One region of the Bradyrhizobium sp. ORS 285 genome, then DNA from elsewhere that is predicted to be linked to it. Evidence: predicted binding sites of a transcription regulator. Region 1 holds the regulator's gene; each other region holds the start of a gene.
The links. The regulator PhoB, encoded in region 1, activates phosphate uptake and scavenging genes when phosphate is short. The targets are predictions, from matches to a motif close to TGTCATNNANCTGTCAT.
Positions count from the first base shown of each region.

Region 1 (2,199 bases):
TGTATTGCGACTGGGCAAAGCCCTGTGCGGCGGCGCGGTTGAACCAGCGCGCGGCTTCGCCGTGATCGCGGCCGGCGCCTTCGCCGTTGAAATAGGCGATCCCCAGATAGTGCTGGGCAATGGCGAGTCCCTGATCCGCGGCCTTGCGGTACCAGACCAGCGCCTCCGCCTGATTGCGCGCGACGCCCACGCCGAAGGCTTGCATGAAGCCGAGATCGAATTGCGCCCGCGCATCACCCTTGGCGGCGAGCGGCTGCAGCCGGCGCAACGCCACCGCCGCCTGGCCATTCGACGCAGCAGTGACGGCGTCCTCGAGCTCGGCGGCCGTGACACCCGCGATGCTGCCGAGCAGCACGGCGAGACTTATGAGGATGGTCTTGATCAAGGGCGTCCGCTGAGACCGAAACATCGGCTGCTCAGCAGGCACGATCAAGACGGCGGCGGCGTGGCGGAAAGCGGACCGCAATGTCCTTAATCCGGCCCCCTCGCGTCTCACACCCGCTCCACCCTCAAGCCTGCTTCTCCCTCAGGCCTGCTCCGACTTGACGAACCGGTCGTCCAGCGCATAGCCGGCGCCGCGCACGGTGCGGATCGGATCCTGCTCGCGGCCAGGATTGAGCAGCTTGCGCAGGCGGCCGATGTGCACGTCCACCGTGCGCTCGTCGATATAGATGTCGCGACCCCAGACGCTGTCGAGCAGTTGCTCGCGGCTGAACACGCGGCCGGGATGCTCGAGGAAGAACTCGAGCAGGCGATATTCGGTCGGGCCGAGATCGATCGGCCGGCCCGAGCGCGCGACGCGGCGCTTCTCGCGGTCGAGCTCGATGTCGCCATAGGACAACACAGTCGCCAGCCGCTCCGGGCTCGCGCGACGCAGCAGGCCCTTCACGCGCGCCAAGAGCTCCGGCACCGAGAACGGCTTGACGATGTAGTCGTCGGCACCAGTCGCGAGACCTCGGACGCGCTCGCTCTCCTCGCCGCGTGCCGTCAGCATGATGATCGGCAGCTGCCGGGTCTCGGTCCGTGCCCGCAGGCGGCGGCACAGCTCGATGCCGGACAGCCCCGGCAGCATCCAGTCGAGCACGACGAGATCGGGCACGCGCTCCTTGAGCCGCGTGTCGGCCTCGTCGCCGCGCGCCACGGTCTCGACCTCGTAGCCTTCGGCTTCGAGGTTGTAGCGCAGCAGCGTCGTCAGCGCCTCCTCGTCCTCAACCACCAGAATTCGCGCACCCATGTCGAAATCGTCTTTCTCAGTTGCCGGGGATCGTGGTCGCGAAGCTGGTCATGTCGCCCTTCGGGCGCTTGTCCATGATCTGCTGACCCTCGATCATATAGAACACCGTCTCGGCGATGTTGGTGGCGTGGTCGCCGATCCGCTCGATGTTCTTGGCGCAGAACATCAGGTGGATGCAGAACGAGATGTTGCGCGGGTCTTCCATCATGTAGGTCAGGAGCTCGCGGAACAGCGAGGTGCAGATCGCATCGACCTCCTCGTCGCCCTTCCAGACCGTCATCGCCGCCGGCAAATCATGCGCGGCATAGGCATCGAGCACCGTCTTGACCTGCGACTGCACCAGGTCGGTCATGTGCTCCAGGCCGCGGATCAGCTTGAGCGGATGGAAGTCGCTCTCCAGCGCCGCAACGCGCTTGCCGATGTTCTTGGCGAGGTCGCCGATCCGCTCCAGATCAGTGGCGACGCGCATGGCGCCGACGATCTCGCGCAGATCGACGGCCATCGGCTGACGGCGGGCGATCGTCAGCACCGCGCGCTCCTCGATGATGCGCTGCAGCTTGTCGACCTCGGCGTCGGCGGCGACCACCTTCTGGCCGAGGGCCACGTCGCGCCGCACCAGCGCATCGACGGAATCGACGATCAGCCGCTCGGCGAGGCCGCCCATCTCCGACACCAGCCGGGTGAGATCCTGCAGATCGCTGTCGAACGCCTTGGCGGTATGTTCACTGGCCATGTTGATCTCCTGAAGAATGCTGTCGGCGTCAGCCGAACCGGCCGGTGATGTAGTCCTGGGTCCGCCGATCGCTCGGCGAGGTGAAGATCTTGCTGGTGTCGTCGAACTCGATCAGCTCGCCGAGATACATGAAGGCGGTCTTGTCGGAAACGCGCGCCGCCTGCTGCATGTTATGGGTCACGATCGCGATCGTATAGTTCTCCGCGAGCTCCTGGATCAGCTCCTCGACCTT
Region 1 covers NZ_LT859959.1:1,493,647-1,495,845, reverse strand. Annotated here, with positions in the region: gene BRAD285_RS06595 (trypsin-like serine protease) at 1-385, opposite strand, end outside; gene phoB (phosphate regulon transcriptional regulator PhoB) at 527-1,234, opposite strand; gene phoU (phosphate signaling complex protein PhoU) at 1,251-1,967, opposite strand; gene pstB (phosphate ABC transporter ATP-binding protein PstB) at 1,996-2,199, opposite strand, start outside.

Region 2 (2,199 bases), 2.1 Mb from region 1:
GGCGGCCTGACATGACATCGATCACCGACGACACCCAGCCGATCACCCCGCGCGCCATGCGCGACGAGATGATCGTGTTCGTCATCATGGCGGCGCTGCTCGCCATCGTGCCGTTCACCGGGCTGTACCCGTTCTTCGTCATGCAGGCTCTGTGCTTCGCGCTGCTCGCCTGCGCCTTCAACCTCCTGATCGGCTATGGCGGCCTGCTGTCATTCGGGCATGCGATGTTTCTGGGCACCGCAGGCTATTGCAGCGCGCATGCGCTGAAGGTGTGGGGACTGCCGCCGGAGCTCGGCATCCTCACCGGCGTCGCCGGATCGTTCGTGCTGTCGGTGATCACCGGCTACATCTCGATCCGTCGCCAGGGCATCTATTTCGCGATGATTACGCTGGCGCTCTCGCAATTGCTCTACTTCATCTATCTGCAGGCGCCGTTCACGCATGGCGAGGACGGCATCCAGGGCATTCCTCAGGGCCGGATGTTCGGTATCCTCGACCTGTCCAAGCCGACCGTGCTCTATTATGTCGTGCTTGTCGGCTTCCTGGCTGGCTTCCTCATGATCTTCCGCACCATCAACTCACCGTTCGGAGAGGTGCTGAAGTCGATCCGCGAGAACGAGCAGCGGGCGATCTCACTCGGTTACAAGACCGACCAGTACAAGCTGCTGGCCTTCATCCTGTCCGGCACGCTGGCCGGTCTCGCGGGAGCGCTGAAGGTCTTCGTTGCCCAGAATGCGTCGCTGACCGACGTCGAGGTGGCCATGTCCGGCCAGATCGTGCTGATGACGCTGGTCGGCGGGCTCGGTACGGTGTTTGGACCGGTGGTCGGGGCCTTCGTCATCGTGGGCATGCAGCAATATCTGGCCGGGTTCGGCCAGTGGGTGACGGTGATCCAGGGCGTCATCTTCGTGTCCTGCGTGCTCACCTTCCGCCGCGGCGTGATCGGAGAAATCGCCCACCTGCTCAAGCGATCGCTCTAAGCCTCTGATCTAACGAGGATAATGCCGGAATGGCGGAAAGCGGTGGATGACCCGCCCTCCGCTTCTTCTGCGGCACAATCCGGAGTATGACACTTCCGTGACGGGCCAGCCCTGGCCCGTTTCGGATTGGATGGATCTCGTCCCATGCTGAACTGGTTTCGCGCCGTCCTCCCCAAGGAGGAGCGGTTTTTCGATTTGTTCGCCCGCCACAACAAGGTGGTGATCCAGGGCGCGCATGCGCTGCAGGACATGCTCAAGGGCGGCGACGACGTGCTGACCCATTGCCAGCGCGTCAGCCAGTTCGAGAACGAGGCCGACAACATCACGCGCGAGGTGCTGACCGCCGTCCGCCGCACCTTCATCACCCCGTTCGACCGCGGCGACATCAAGAACCTGATCACCTCGATGGACGACGCCATCGACCAGATGCAGCAGACCGCCAAGGCTGTGGTGCTGTTCGAGGTGAAGGAGTTCGAGCCGACGATGCGCGAGATGGGCACCTTGCTGGTCGATTGCGCCAATCTGATCGGTCGCGCGCTGCCGCTGCTGCAGGCGATCGGCCAGAACGTGCCGATGATCACCGCGATCACCGAGGAGATGACCAAGCTCGAGGGCCGCGTCGACGACCTCCATGATATCGGCCTGAAGGAGCTGTTCCTCAAGCATCGCAACGCCAACACCATGGACTTCATCGTCGGCGCCGAGATCTACGACCATCTGGAGAAGGTCGCCGACCGCTTCGACGACGTCGCCAACGAGATCAATTCGATCATGATCGAACAGGTCTAGGGTAGGGCCCCGCCGTGGACGCTCATCTCGGCCTTCCCATCCTGGTCGGCCTCATCGCCGTCGCGCTCGCCTTCGACTTCCTGAACGGCCTGCACGACGCCGCCAACTCGATCGCGACCATCGTCTCGACCCGCGTGCTGCGGCCGCAATATGCGGTGTTCTGGGCCGCGTTCTTCAATTTCGTCGCCTTCGGCGTGTTCGGCCTGCATGTCGCTCAGACCATCGGCACGGGGATTATCGACCCGGCGATCGTCGACGCGCAGGTGATCTTCGCAGCCCTTGTCGGCGCCATCGTCTGGAACCTCGTCACCTGGGCGGCTGGCATTCCCTCGTCGAGCTCGCATGCGCTGATCGGCGGACTGGTCGGGGCAGGGGTCGCCAAGGCCGGCATTTCGGCCGCGGTCTGGAGCGGACTGACGAAGACAATCCT
Region 2 covers NZ_LT859959.1:3,636,311-3,638,509, reverse strand. Annotated here, with positions in the region: gene BRAD285_RS16270 (branched-chain amino acid ABC transporter permease) at 1-10, shown strand, start outside; gene BRAD285_RS16265 (branched-chain amino acid ABC transporter permease) at 12-980, shown strand; gene BRAD285_RS16260 (DUF47 domain-containing protein) at 1,125-1,769, shown strand; gene BRAD285_RS16255 (inorganic phosphate transporter) at 1,784-2,199, shown strand, end outside.
Region 2: a site for PhoB is predicted at 1,067-1,083, ahead of BRAD285_RS16260 (DUF47 domain-containing protein). Genes of this name have one in related genera too.

Region 3 (2,199 bases), 450 kb from region 1:
GCAGCCGAACTTCGAACTGTGGGACGACGCGCCGGCCTCCAAGGCCAAGCTGATCATCATCGACGAATGCTCGATGGTCGATGCCGATCTCGGCCGCGACCTGCTCTCGTTCGACTGTCCGCTGCTGGTGCTCGGCGATCCCGCGCAGCTGCCGCCGGTCAAGGGCGGCGGCTTCTTCACCGACAGCGAGCCGGACGTGATGCTGACCGAGGTGCATCGCCAGGCGCAGGACGATCCGATCGTGCGGATGTCGATGGACGTGCGCGAGGGCAACACGCTCGATATCGGGCGCTACGGCGAGAGCGAGGTGGTGGAGCGCCGCGAGCTCGATCCGTCGCGCGTCATGGAGGCCGACCAGGTGCTGGTCGGCCGCAACGCCACCCGCCGCGCCTACAACAACCGCTTTCGCCAGCGCCTCGACATCGAGGACGCCCTGCCGGTCGCCGGCGACAAGCTGGTCTGCCTGCGCAACAACCGCAAGAAGGGCCTGTTCAATGGCGGCCTGTGGCGGGTGAAGTCGCGCGCGACCTCGAAGTCCAAGATCGTCACGATGCGCGTCGCTCCCGAGGAGGATTTCGGCCGCAAGGTCACCAAGGTCTCCGTGCGCGGCGAATGCTTCGCCGGTGGTATCGAGGACATCCCGTGGGAGCAGCGCAAGCCGTACGACGAGTTCGACTATGGCTACGTGCTGACCGTGCACAAATCGCAGGGCTCGCAATGGGACGACGTCGTGCTGTTCGACGAGAGCTTTGCGTTCCAGGAGAGCCGCGCCCGCTGGCTCTACACCGGGATCACGCGCGCCGCGAAGCGGCTCAGCATCGTGGTGTGAGCCGAATCGGGCCGCGTCGAACGATGTGTCCGGTTAGCGCTACGCTCTCACGGCATCGTCATGGCCGGGCGTGTCCCGGCCATCCACGTCGTTCCGCGCACTGGGAAGGACGTGGATGCCCGGGACAAGCCCGGGCATGACGGAGTAAATTAGCCACAGCCCTACCCGTAGTAGAGACCGTTGCGTGAATGTTGCGCGCGTAGCGGTACTACCCTGCCTTGTTCCCGCAAACCCTGCGACCCGTTGATCCAGGTCAAGCTGCCGCACGGCGCTTGGCGGATAAAAAACGATTCACATGTCTGTACATCACCAACAGGCGGGGCGGAATCGCATGGCAAATACCAGGACGACCAAGAGCAAGGCATCCAGTGGCCGGCGCGCGAGCGCCACGGCGCGAGTCGCGCGCAAGCAATCCGCAGCCCCGCTCGATCCGATTGCCCAGTCGCTGGTCGACGAGTCCATGCAGGCCGCACAGATCACCGAGTTGTCGGCATTCGAGAGCGTGCTGAACGGACCGCCGGCGCTGAACGCCGAGAGCGCGCCGATCAAGGCCATGCTCGACGGCGCCGCGCCTGATGACGCCAAGCTGATGAAGGCGCTGATCGACGGCAAGGCCAAGCGCGACAAGCGTCACACCTCCGACGAGCTCTCCGACAATTGGCGCCACGGCGGCTATCCCTACAAATACCGCATGCTCCGCAAGGATTATGAGGAGCAGAAATTCGTCCTGCAGACCGAGCTGTTGAAGCTGCAGAACTGGATGAAGGACGCCCGGCAGCGCCTCGTGCTCTTGTTCGAGGGCCGCGACGCTGCCGGCAAGGGCGGCGCCATCAAGCGCTTCATGGAGCATCTCAATCCGCGCGGCGCCCGCGTCGTCGCGCTCGACAAGCCGAGCGATGTCGAGCGCGGCCAATGGTACTTCCAGCGCTATGTCGAGCACCTGCCGACCTCAGGCGAGATCGTGCTGTTCGACCGCTCCTGGTACAACCGCGCCGGCGTCGAGCGCGTGATGGGGTTCTGCTCGCAGGTCGAATATGACGAGTTCCTGCGCCAGGTGCCGGAGTTCGAGCGCAACCTCGTGCGCAGCGGCATGCATCTCATCAAGTTCTGGTTCTCCGTGAGCCGCGAGGAGCAGCGCCGCCGCTTCAAGGAGCGCGAGGCGCATCCCTTGAAGCAGTGGAAGCTGTCGCCGATCGACACGGCGTCACTCGACAAATGGGACGACTACACCCGGGCCAAGGAGGCGATGTTCTTCTCCACCGATACCGCCGACTGCCCGTGGACGGTGATCAAGTCCGACGACAAGAAGCGCGCGCGCCTGAACGCGATGCGCTGCGTGCTGCACTCCCTGCCCTATGCCGGCAAGGACG
Region 3 covers NZ_LT859959.1:1,039,816-1,042,014, reverse strand. Annotated here, with positions in the region: gene BRAD285_RS04550 (ATP-dependent RecD-like DNA helicase) at 1-829, shown strand, start outside; gene ppk2 (polyphosphate kinase 2) at 1,125-2,199, shown strand, end outside.
Region 3: a site for PhoB is predicted at 875-891, ahead of ppk2 (polyphosphate kinase 2). Genes of this name have one in related genera too.

Region 4 (2,199 bases), 580 kb from region 1:
CGTAGGGATCATCATAAGGCGGCACCACCGTCGAGCCGCGCTTGCTGGCGATGTCGCGGGCGATCGCCTCGCGGTCCTCGCGGTCGCGATCATACAGCACGACGTCCGCGCCGAACGCCTTGGTGCGCTCGCGCTTGGCGACTGGCGCATCCAACGGCATCACGATCGTCGCGTGCATGCCGAGCAGCGTCGCGGCATGGGCGACGCCCTGCGCGTGATTGCCCGAAGAGAAGGCGACGACGCCCTTGGCGCGATCCGCTTCCGGGATCGACGCCAGCTTGTTGTAGGCGCCGCGGAACTTGAAGGAGCCGGTCCGCTGCAGCACCTCCGGCTTCACGAACACGTTCGCCTTGAACTGATCGCTGAGCACGGGAGCCGGCAGCAGCGGGGTCCGCACCGCGACGGGCGCGAGCACGCGCGCCGCCGCATCAATGTCGGCGGCGGTTACGGGGAGGATCGGAGCATGAGCTGTCATGCTCCAATTTTACCGCGCCCGCTCGCCGAGGCGCAAGGGAGCCGATGTCAGGCCGCGCGAGCGGCCAGCTGCGGAACCGGGGCCGGCTGCCGCTGCGGATCGGTCCAGGTCAGGATCTCGAACCGGCCGTCCTCGTGCTCGACCAGCGCCGTGCAGCTCTCGACCCAGTCGCCGCAATTCATGTAGCGGATGCCATCCTGGTCACGGATCACGGCGCAATGGATGTGGCCGCAGATCACGCCGTCGGCGCCATGCCGCCGCGCCTCGGCGGCAAGCGCCGTCTCGAACGCGCCGATGTAGTTCACCGCGTTCTTGACCTTCTGCTTGGCCCATTGTGACAGCGACCAATAGGGCACGCCGAACATGCGGCGGAAGAAGTTGACCAAGCGATTCATCTGGATCGCGAAGTCATACGCCTTGTCGCCGAGATGGGCGAGCCAGCGGGCGTTCTGGACGACGAGATCGAAGATGTCGCCGTGAATGATGAGATAGCGCTTTCCGTCGGTGCCGGTGTGGACGATGTTCTCGACGACGTCGATGCCGCCGAAATGCGTGCCGTAATAGCCGCGCAGGAACTCGTCGTGATTGCCGGGCACGTAGACGATCTTGGCGCCCTTGCGCGCCTTGCGCAGCATCTTCTGCACGAGATCGTTGTGCGACTGCGGCCAGTGCCAGCTCGATTTCAGCGCCCAGCCGTCGATGATGTCGCCGACCAGATAGATCGTATCGGCATCGTGGTGGCGCAGGAAATCGACCAGGAGATTGGCCTGCGAGCCGCGGGCTCCGAGATGAACGTCGGAGATGAACAACGTGCGAAAGCGCTTGGTCGGGCTTTCTTCACCGGCAGTCTCGAGTCCCATGCGCGCCCACCTAACAGTCCCTGATGACACGGCGATGACGAACGCCGCACCGGCAGAACCCATCCTGCCGGATCGCGACTGACACCGTTCGCATGACGACTCACGATGTCTTCATCACTGCCCCGCGATACCAGCGGGGTGCGACAATCAGGCGACAAGCGGGCGGCGCGCACAGGGAATTCGGCTGCCTCCTATCTGGGCACGGTGACGACGCGCAGATTGTTGGTGGTGCCGGCCTGCGCGAACGGAATGCCGGCGACGACGACGAGCAGATCACCCTTGTCGGCGAATTCCTCCTGCACGGCAAAGAACGTCGCGCGCTCGACCATCTCCTCGTAGCTCTGCACGTCCTGCGACAGCACGCTGTGCGCGCCCCACAACAGGCACATCCGCCGCGAGGTGTCCTCGTTCGGCGTGATCGCGAGGATCGGCAGGCTCGGTCGCTTGCGCGCGACGCGCGACGCCGAGGTGCCGCTCGACGTGTAGGCCACGATCGCCTTGGCGTGAATCGCGGAGGCGAGGTCGGCTGCCGCGGTGGCGACCGCATGCGGCGGTGTCTGCTCTTCGTCGGGCTGCGTCGCCTGGATGATCGAGCCGTACATCTTGTGCTTCTCGGTCGCCTTGATGATGCTGTCCATCATCGCGACTGCCTCACGCGGATATTGCCCGCTGGCCGATTCCGCCGACAGCATCACCGCGTCGGCGCCGTCATAGATCGCGGTCGCGACGTCGGAGACCTCGGCGCGCGTCGGCGTCGGCGTCGCCACCATCGAGTCCAGCATCTGCGTCGCCACGATCACCGGCTTCACCGCGAGCCGGCAGGCGCGCACCAGCTCCTTCTGCTTGCCCGGCACGTCCTCATTC
Region 4 covers NZ_LT859959.1:2,068,833-2,071,031, reverse strand. Annotated here, with positions in the region: gene BRAD285_RS09375 (threonine/serine dehydratase) at 1-475, opposite strand, end outside; gene BRAD285_RS09370 (UDP-2,3-diacylglucosamine diphosphatase) at 523-1,335, opposite strand; gene pyk (pyruvate kinase) at 1,527-2,199, opposite strand, start outside.
Region 4: a site for PhoB is predicted at 1,359-1,375, ahead of BRAD285_RS09370 (UDP-2,3-diacylglucosamine diphosphatase). Genes of this name have one in related genera too.